3 regions of the Pseudomonas sp. FG43 genome follow, and region 2 is predicted to be linked to each of the others. Evidence: predicted binding sites of a transcription regulator. Region 2 holds the regulator's gene; each other region holds the start of a gene.
What was found. Region 2 encodes FliA, which starts transcription of late flagellar genes. Its sites were predicted from a motif close to CTAAAGTTTNNNNNNNNNNNGCCGNTAA; they were not measured.

Region 1 (3,258 bases), on a different contig from region 2:
GCAGTCTGCTCAAGGAGGGATTTGGCTGGAGTGCGTTGCCGGCTTATTTATGCCGCCCTTATATTGAACGCGGCGAGCTTCTGGAAATACCGGCTCCGGTTGGCCCGGCCAGTCGTGAGTATTACTTGCTGTGGATTCCCAGCGCCCTGCGTCAGCCGCGTGTGGCGCATGCACGACAGTCCTTGTTGTGGCGGTTGCGGGCTGACCGTCAAAGCGCTGAAGGTGAGTGAGCCGGTCGCTTTCGAGCAATTAATTGCCCGGCGACCAGCGTTTTCAAGATTTGGTGAGCTTACATCCGGAACTGCAACACCAACTGATTAAGGCCGACTGCCAGCTGCGACAGCTCTCCGCTGGCTGCCGAAGTCTGGTTTGCACCTGTAGCGTTCTGGGCTGAAAGGTCTCGAATGCTGGTCAGGTTGCGATCCACTTCACGGGCCACTTGCGCTTGTTGTTCCGTGGCTGAGGCGATGCTGGTGTTGCGCTCGTTGATCTGCACAATCGCTGCGGTGATTTCCACCAGTGCGTGGCCCGCTGCCTGGGCGACGTCGAGGCTGGTACGAGCCCGTTCGCTGCTGTGGCCCATTGCACTGACGGCCTTGCTTGCACCGCCCTGAATGGACGCGATCATTTTCTCGATCTCGGCAGTCGACTGTTGGGTGCGATGAGCCAGTGCCCGTACCTCATCGGCAACCACCGCAAAGCCACGACCTGCTTCACCGGCCCGAGCCGCTTCGATTGCTGCGTTCAAGGCCAGCAGGTTGGTCTGATCGGCGATACCCCGGATGACATCCAGAACCCCGCTGATGCTTTGCACCTCGACAGCCAGACCATCGATTTCAATGGCGGTAGCGCCGACCGATTCGTGCAGCTCGTTGATCACGCTGACAGTCTCGTCTACACGTTTACGGCCATTTTCTGCCGACTTGCTGGATTCCTGTGCGGCGGTGGAGGCCATGATGGCGTTACGCGCAACTTCTTCAACCGCTGCGCTCATCTGATTGATTGCGGTGGCGGCCTGATTGATTTCATCGTTCTGGCGTTGAACGCCGCGCAGGGAATCTTCGGTCACGGCCGTCAATTCTTCGGACGTGGAAGCCAGTTGATTGGATGAGTTACCCAACTCACTCAGCGTGCGTCGCAGGTTCTGCTGCATGATCGAGAGGGCGGCCAGCAAGCGTCCCGGCTCATCCTTGCCGTCGGCTGCAATGGGTTTGCTGAGGTCATTGACCGCAATCTGTTCGGCCACCGCCAATGCCTTGGCAATCGGTGCCGTCAGGCTGCGGGTAAATATGCCGGCCAATGCCAGCGTCGCGGCGAGCGCGACAAGAATGGCAATGATCGTGACATTGCGAGCCTGGGCATAGGTCTTGTCGGCGGCGACATCGGATTCTGCGACCTTCAAGTCTGACAGGCGGGAAATCTCAGCGATGTCCTTGGCCAACAGATCGGCTGCCAGGGTCATTTCACCTGTCGGTTGGGTCAGCGCGGTGATTATGTCCTCGCGTTTTTGCGTCATGGCCTCCAGGTACCGCGAGTGTATGGCCAGATAGTTGTTCAGATTGCGGGACATGCTGTCGTATGTCTTCTTGCCTTCATCGGTGACCAGCAAGGACTGTAATTTGCGGACATCGGCTTCAAGGCTGCTACGAGCCTGAACGACACGCTGTTGGGCTGCATTGGTCGCGGTGGCGTCCTGTGCCAGGCGCAGACCGCTGTTGCCAAGTCGAATGGTCAAAAGATCGCTTTTGATCTGATCGACTGCCTGAACCGTTGGCAATACGTTGTCTTGCAGTGTTTCCCGGGACTCTTTCAAGTCAGATGATTGCAGCAGTGAGAAGAGTCCCAGTGCTGTAACCAACAATGCAAAAAAGCCGAAGCAAAGCAACGACCGTGGGGCGATGTTGAGGTTTCTGAGAGTCATGGGAAGTGCCGTCGATAGGGAGTTGACAGTCTGAAACTATCGACCTAAAGCGGTTCAGCTTTAGAAAGTTGCCGATATTTGCTGGAATCAAGTCGCAGAATCGACAGTCTGCTGCGGTTATGATGATGCACTGCCTGTATCACTTGGTAATGGAAAGATCGGCTGGAGGGAGCGCATTGACGACTTCGAATAAAGTGAGTGGCAGCGATGAGTGATTGCTGGACGGTTCTGTCACTGCCTGATGACGCCGACGAGCGCAGCATCAAGCGGCAGTATGCGCGGCTGCTTAAAAGCAATCGTCCTGATGACGATGCCGAGGGCTTTCAGCGCCTGCGCGATGCTTATGAGCAGGCTTTGCATATTGCTCGCTATCGGGACGAAAGCGATGAGGTTGCCGAACTGCCTGATCAGGTGGCGCCAGCCAGGCATGATGCATCGCCGTCATGGCGGGTGCTGGTTGATCAAACAACAGTCGATAATCTGCCTGAGCACTATCTTCAGGCTCAGGCACTGGGTTGTACGCAAGATTTTGAGCAAGAACTGTTGCTGCGTTGCCTTGCCGATCCTGAGGGTGAGGTCAGTCTGCTCCGGGCCGCGACTAGGCAGTTGAACTGGCTCACTCCATGGCAACAAGCGCCTATGAATGGTGATCAGGCTGTCTGGTTGACCCAGGCATTGCTCGACTCCCATCAGTCGCAGTTGCAGGCTCGACTACAGGTCGAAGATACAGAGGCCTTCATTGATGAGTTGCAGGCGTTGCGTCAACAGCCCTGGCTGGCGTCGCTGGAGCGCAGTGAGCATTTGCAGCGTTGGGTCATGATCCTGCTGCACAACACAACCGGCTGGAACTCTGCCTTGTTCGAGCAGGTTTGTTCCCTGTTTGGCTGGGATGCGAAGCAAGACCTGCACCCGGAGCCAGCCTTTATCTGGCAGCGACTGATCGAACGCGGCGAGAGGGATGATTTTGTCCGACATCTGCAGCGTCTGCTCAGTAAAAAGCCGTTCAGTGCCGAGGGGCGTGCCGTGCATTTATTGCTGGGTGCTTATAGTCCTGTTGAGCGCAGGCGAATGGCCAGAGCTGAAGATGACAATGTTCGTATTATCTGCAAACGGCTTGTCGAGCAAATGACGCTGCGATATCCCGGTGTTCTCGAAGCCTTTCCCGATGCCGACCTTGAATGCTGGAAGCGGGCGCATGAGCCTTTTTCTCCTGAGGCCAGGCGCTGGCTGGGGCTTGCGGCGTTGCCTGTAGTTTTGCTGTTCGGCCTTTCGCTGTATTTCCAGCGGGATCAGGATCTGTGGTTTCTGATTCTGTATCCCTTGCTGATGGTTCCTGG
Region 2 (3,258 bases):
CTGGAAAGCCTCGCCGGACGTGGCATACGTGCCCGCAACTACCTGGTGCTGGCGACAACCAGCCAGAAGCAGGTACTGACTGCGGCCTATCACAGTTACAAGCGTTGTGGTTTGGCAGGTTGCATCCTGACCAAGCTTGATGAAACCGCAAGCCTCGGAGAAGTGTTGAGCCTTGCGATTGGCCATGAATTACCTGTGGCTTATTTGACGGATGGACCACGTATTCCTGATGACTTGCACCTGCCGCGTCGCCACCAGTTGGTGAGCCGCGCAGTCAGCGTGCAAATGCAGGATGAGCCGAGCGAGGAAGCGATGGCCGATATGTTTGCCGACCTCTATCACACCCCTGGCAAGAGAGTGGGGTAACTGATGGATATTACTGGAATGTCCCTGCATCAATGGTCTGCCAGGCATTGTTCGTTCGCGAACGTGCAGCCCGTAATGTGGTTTCGGTCTACGCAAGACAAGGTAAAGAAATAACATGGGCAGCATGCATCCCGTACAGGTTATCGCAGTGACCGGTGGCAAAGGTGGCGTCGGTAAGACTAACGTGTCAGTGAACCTTTCACTGGCCCTGGCCGAACTCGGCCGGCGCGTCATGCTGCTCGATGCCGACCTTGGTCTGGCCAATGTCGATGTTCTGCTGGGCCTGACGCCCAAGCGCACGCTGGCTGACGTCATCGAGGGCCGTTGCGACCTGCGCGATGTCCTGTTGCAGGGGCCGGGCGGTGTGCGCATCGTGCCTGCGGCGTCCGGCACCCAGAGCATGGTCCATCTTTCAGCAGCCCAGCATGCCGGTCTTATCCAGGCGTTCAGCGAGATTGGCGACAACCTCGATGTGCTGGTGATCGACACCGCTGCCGGTATCGGCGAGTCGGTTGTCAGCTTCGTGCGCGCAGCGCAGGAAGTATTGCTGGTGGTCTGCGATGAGCCTACCTCGATTACCGACGCCTACGCGCTTATCAAGCTGCTTAACCGCGACTACGGCATGAACCGTTTTCGTGTTCTGGCCAATATGGCCCAGAGCCCACAGGAAGGGCGCAATCTGTTCGCCAAACTGACGAAAGTGACTGATCGCTTCCTTGATGTGGCTCTGCAATATGTCGGTGCCGTTCCTTACGACGAGTGTGTTCGCAAGGCGGTTCAGAAGCAGCGCGCTGTTTACGAGGCGTTTCCACGCTCCAAATGCGCACTGGCTTTCAAGGCCATTGCCCAGAAGGTTGATACCTGGCCGTTGCCGGCCAACCCGCGTGGTCATCTGGAGTTCTTCGTCGAACGACTTGTTCACCAGACCAGTGCGGGGCCTGTTCAATGACAGCGAGCGGCTTTCAAATGTACAGCAAGGCTTCCAGGAATTCGCAGTACGAACTCATCGAGCGTTACGCGCCGTTGGTCAAGCGTATTGCCTACCACTTGCTGGCGCGTCTGCCTGCCAGTGTGCAGGTTGAAGATCTGATCCAGGCCGGCATGATCGGCTTGCTGGAAGTTTCTACCAAGTACGACTCCACCAAGGGTGCGAGTTTCGAGACTTATGCCGGGATTCGTATCCGCGGTGCCATGCTCGATGAAGTGCGCAAGGGTGACTGGGCGCCACGTTCGGTGCATCGCAATACGCGCATGGTGAGTGACGCAATTCGCGCAATTGAAGCAAAAACCGGTCGTGACGCTAAAGATCATGAGGTTGCTGCCGAACTCCAGTTAAGTCTCGATGATTATTATGGGATTTTGAATGATACCTTAGGCAGCCGTCTCTTCAGCTTCGACGACCTTTTGCAGGACGGCGACCATGAAGGGTTGCATGAGGACGGCGCAAGCGGCTCGCTCGAACCGTCGCGTGACCTGGAAGATGAGCGTTTCCAGGCAGCGCTGGCAGATGCAATCGCCAACTTGCCGGAGCGTGAGCGGCTGGTATTGGCGCTGTACTATGACGAAGAGCTGAACCTCAAGGAAATCGGTGAGGTGCTTGGGGTCAGCGAGTCGCGGGTCAGCCAGTTACACAGCCAGTGCGCAGCTCGTTTGCGAGGGCGTTTGGGGGAGTGGCGAGCGCGTTGATGGGCGATTTGTGACTTGCAAGAGTCTCAGGTTGTCGCAAGCCGGCTGTGCAGAGCGTTACGTGGTATCAGGATAGACAAGGCAGGAGCCTGTTCGGACAGAGCCTATGGCCTGCTGGTTCAGGTTTCTGTTTTGTTGTTTTGCCAAGCCCGTCGTCGTTTTCGTACAGCCGGGGGTGTGCTGTGCCAGTATTGAGTGAACAGCGTGTTCAGGTGCTGAATGCGTTAAAGACTGCTTGGAGGTCGAATTGGACAAGAACATGAAAATCCTCATCGTTGATGACTTCTCAACGATGCGGCGGATCATAAAAAATCTGTTGCGTGACCTGGGGTTCACCAACACATCCGAAGCGGACGACGGCATCACTGCCTTGCCGATGCTTCAAAGCGGTTCCTTTGACTTTCTGGTGACTGACTGGAACATGCCTGGCATGACCGGTATCGATCTGTTGCGTCAGGTGCGTCAGGATGAGCGTCTCAAAAGTCTCCCGGTACTGATGGTGACCGCTGAAGCCAAGCGTGAGCAGATCATTGAAGCTGCCCAGGCTGGTGTGAACGGTTACGTCGTGAAACCGTTCACGGCCCAAGTGCTGCAAGAGAAGATCGAAAAGATCTTTGAACGCGTCAACAGCTGATGCATGCCGCGAGGGCGCTATGGACAACAACGATTCACTGGGTGACTTCGAGTCAACCCTGAAGAAACACGCGCAGGAACTGGTTGCCAGCCTTGAAAAAGGCCGCTTCGGTGATGCCGTGCAATTGATCCATGAGCTCAACCAGGCTCGTGATCGTGGCCTGTATCAGGAAGTCGGCAAGCTGACTCGCGAACTGCATAGTGCGATCGTCAATTTTCATATTGACCCGAACATGCCGCAAGCCGAAGAAGTGTCGCAGATCACTGATGCCGCCGATCGTCTGTCGTATGTTGTACGACTGACCGAGAATGCGGCCAACCGCACGATGGACCTGGTAGAGCAGAGCACGCCGCTGATGAACGGGCTGAGCGAAGATGCCAAGTCGCTGAGCGCGGACTGGGGGCGTTTCATGCGTCGGGAAATCGGTGCTGAAGAGTTTCGTGATCTGGCCAAGCGTGTCGACGGTTTCCTGTCCCGTACCGAATCCGAAGCTCATACCGTTGCCAGCCATCTCAATGACATTCTGCTGGCCCAGGATTATCAGGATCTTACCGGTCAGGTGATCAAGCGCG
Region 3 (3,258 bases), on a different contig from region 2:
TTGCCAACACCGATCGCGATTGTGCGGCAATGGTCGGTGAGCGTCTGCGCCAGGCCGTGCTGGAACTGGAGTTCCACGAGTGCAATACCGCACTCAACATCACCATAAGCCTGGGCTGCTCGACCTTGCTGCCCGCAGAGTCCGCCGACAGCCTGCTGCGCCGCGCCGACAACGCCCTGTATGTCGCCAAGCGCGAAGGCCGTAATCGCCTGACAATGGCAGGCTGATTGCCGATGCATGAGCGCCCCCTCGAAACGAAGGGGGCACAAGGGCAAGTGCAACAGGTTATGCACTCAAACGTGAGATTACGTCATCAAGGCCTGCTGAAAGACCGCGCAAGTCATGACTGGCACTTTGAGTACGTTTGACGTTGTCCTGATTGGTTACGGCGATAGCGGTAATTTCAGTCAGGTTACGCGAGATATCTTCTGCCACTGACGTCTGCTCCTCGGCAGCAGTGGCGATCTGGCGGTTCATGTCACGGATGTTTTCCACTGCCACAGTGATGCGCTGCAAGGTTGCACCGGCATGAGTGACCTGCTCGACACTCTCCTCACTACGGGCCTGACCGCCCTGAATGGCCAGCACCGCATCGGTAGCGCCGGTCTGCACCGAACTGATGATCTGATTGATCTCGGCCGTGGACACAGCGGTACGTTGCGCCAGGGTACGCACTTCGTCGGCCACCACCGCAAAACCACGTCCGGCATCTCCGGCACGCGCGGCTTCGATGGCCGCATTGAGCGCCAGCAGGTTGGTCTGCTCGGCGATGCCACGAATCACTTCCAGCACCTTGCCGATTCGACCGCTGTCTGTTTCCAAGCGCTGAATGACATTGGCGGTGGAGGAAATTTCATTGCGCATGCGGGTTATGGTGGCAATGGTCGACTGCATGACCTTCTCGCCATCCTGCGCGCTGTGATCGGCGTCATCCGCCGCACGCGCCGCGTCCGCAGCATGCCGGGCGACTTCCTGAGCCGTTGCCGACATTTCAGTCATGGCTGTGGCAACCTGATCGGTACGCTCAAATTGCTCATGAGTGCCTTGAGCCATCAGCGCAGCAATGGCATTCAATTCCCCGCCAGCAGCGTCCAGTTCAGTGGTGCTGCGCTTCAGGCGATTGAAGGTGTCGGCCAGAAAATCGCGCAAGGTATTGGCGGCCACAGCCAAACGACCCAGTTCGTCCTGGCGCACCACCTCGACACGCGCACCAAACTTGCCTTCGCTCAACTGAGCCACATACTCGATCAGCATGCGAATCGGCGCGACCAGGTTGCGATTGACCATCCACAGCGCCAGCAATCCGACCAGCAGAGCAGAGGCCAGCATTACCGTAGCACCAACCAATATGGTCTGGTCAGCCTCTTTGCTGATCGCAACCGACTGGGCATCACTGGATTTGTGCAGTTGATCCACCAGACTGGCCATCTGCTCGCTGGTCGGGCGATCCACGCCCTTGACCGCGGCATCGCCGACCGAAGCATCACCACCAGCAGCCACGAATGCATCACGACCCGTGCGATAGGAAGCGCCCAGGGTTCGATGCTCCTGCTGTAGCCTCTGAACCTGATTTTTCAGCGCAGCGTCCGTACCTTTCATATCAACGAGCTGGCCCAGCGTGCCCTGCACCTTGCGCTCCTGCTCTTCAAACTGAGCCCAGAACTTGTCTCGCTCCGCAGGAGTCTTGCCACGCAACAGTACGTTTTTCCACTCCTGAACCTGGACCTTGAACTGAAGGTTGGCTTCGTCGACCAGTTGTGAAGCACGGATCGGGCCTTCAAGCAGGCTGCGATAGGACTGCACGTTATCGGAAAGGAAATTGAAACAAGCCAGCGCGATGACCAGCACCAGCGCAAGGCTGCCGCCGAGCAAGCCAAGAATTTGGAGCCTCAGGGATTTGGACATGATGACGATCTCTGGAGAACACGGATCTGCGAAGGTGTGCAGATAGATGGCAGGCCACATCCCTGTACAACCGTTTTCAATCCGGTGTGTATGCCCTATGAGATCGCCATCGGCGTGCGCCGGTCTTTCTTTAAAAAGAACGACGATTGGAAGGGAGCGCTGAAAAACGTCAAAAATCAACCGCTAAAAAGCCGCCGATTTGAATTGTCGCGGCCAAGGCCCCTCCCGCAAGTGACTGCCAATCAGTCAAAAATCATAAATCACTTTGTGGGAGGCAGCTTGCTGGCGACTTCATGTACAGACGCAGAATATCTGCCGGTTTTCAAGGTCTTTTCGCCAGCAAGCTGCCTCCCACAAGTTTTGTTTGGGCCTTAACTGATCGGCATTACTCCTGCCGAGAGGTATCAGGCCTCAACCGCCACCGCACGTTCCCGCGCTGGTCTGGCCTTTTCTAGCTGCAGGCAGCTTTCAAGAAACAGGTACATGTAGTCATAGCTCTTGATGGTCGCCTGGCGCAATTCCGTCTGGAGTTGCACACTGGGGTTGTTGCCCGCCAGGGTGCAGATGATCTCCAGCGCCTCCCATGGGTGCGCATCATCATACTGAGCGTGCATTTTGAGCCATTTCATGGCGCGTTTTCGGGTTTCTGCCGGGAAACCCTCGGCATATACGTCCGTGGAGCAGACGATGGCCGCCCACTCCCCTGTAGCGCCTTCGATTGCATAGTTCGTCGCGGCCATGGCCACGGCCAGAGAGTCCGAGGAGCTGGTCTGCCAGCACCAGTGGCTCAAGGCATGCAGCTCGGGTGCCACGCGCTGGGCGTGCAGGTCGTCGAGGCTCACGCCATGGGCATCAGACCAGTTCACCCAGTAGTCGGCATGATTGAGTTCGACGCGGATATTGCGCATCAGCCAGCGACGCGCCATGTCTTCGCCAGGATGACGGCCGAAACGGGTTTTGGTCAGATTCTTGGCCATATAGACGGCGAACTGCTCGACCACCGGCCATCCGCCAATCAGGTAATGGCGCATGACCTGAGGGCTCAGGCGCCCGTCGCGCATTCTCTGATAAAGCTCGTGCTCGACCACTCGGGTCTTGGCAGCACTGCAATCCTTGATTAACTGTTGCGCCCATGCCGGATAACTGCTGGCTTCCATGAGCGGACCGGTTCTATTGAAAGTGTCGATCACTGTGCGGCTCCCTTTTTTGTTGGTTGTACCGAGTTGGCTTGATGCCCCTGCGCATCGGCCACTGAAGAGGCCGGGCGTGCAGGCTGGGTGTACAGACTTTCACACGTCAACAGCTCTGGACGAGCTATCAGATACCCCTGTGCAAAATCCACACCTATTTCCT

Region 1: ACODS3_RS26120 (methyl-accepting chemotaxis protein) is a predicted target of FliA. The motif match lies at 1,958-1,985, and genes of this name have one in related genera.
Region 3: ACODS3_RS25245 (methyl-accepting chemotaxis protein) is a predicted target of FliA. The motif match lies at 2,012-2,039, and genes of this name have one in related genera.

The regions. Positions count from the first base shown of each region.
Region 1 covers NZ_JBMDJL010000033.1:28,923-32,180, forward strand. The annotation lists gene ACODS3_RS26115 (LysR family transcriptional regulator) at 1-230, shown strand, start outside; gene ACODS3_RS26120 (methyl-accepting chemotaxis protein) at 290-1,921, opposite strand; gene ACODS3_RS26125 (molecular chaperone DnaJ) at 2,129-3,258, shown strand, end outside.
Region 2 covers NZ_JBMDJL010000008.1:91,216-94,473, forward strand. The annotation lists gene flhF (flagellar biosynthesis GTPase FlhF) at 1-366, shown strand, start outside; gene fleN (flagellar synthesis regulator FleN) at 482-1,315, shown strand; gene fliA (RNA polymerase sigma factor FliA) at 1,312-2,052, shown strand; gene ACODS3_RS11785 (chemotaxis response regulator CheY) at 2,312-2,686, shown strand; gene ACODS3_RS11790 (protein phosphatase CheZ) at 2,706-3,258, shown strand, end outside.
Region 3 covers NZ_JBMDJL010000029.1:55,129-58,386, forward strand. The annotation lists gene ACODS3_RS25240 (GGDEF domain-containing protein) at 1-227, shown strand, start outside; gene ACODS3_RS25245 (methyl-accepting chemotaxis protein) at 286-1,905, opposite strand; gene ACODS3_RS25250 (iron-containing redox enzyme family protein) at 2,310-3,062, opposite strand; gene ACODS3_RS25255 (EAL domain-containing protein) at 3,092-3,258, opposite strand, start outside.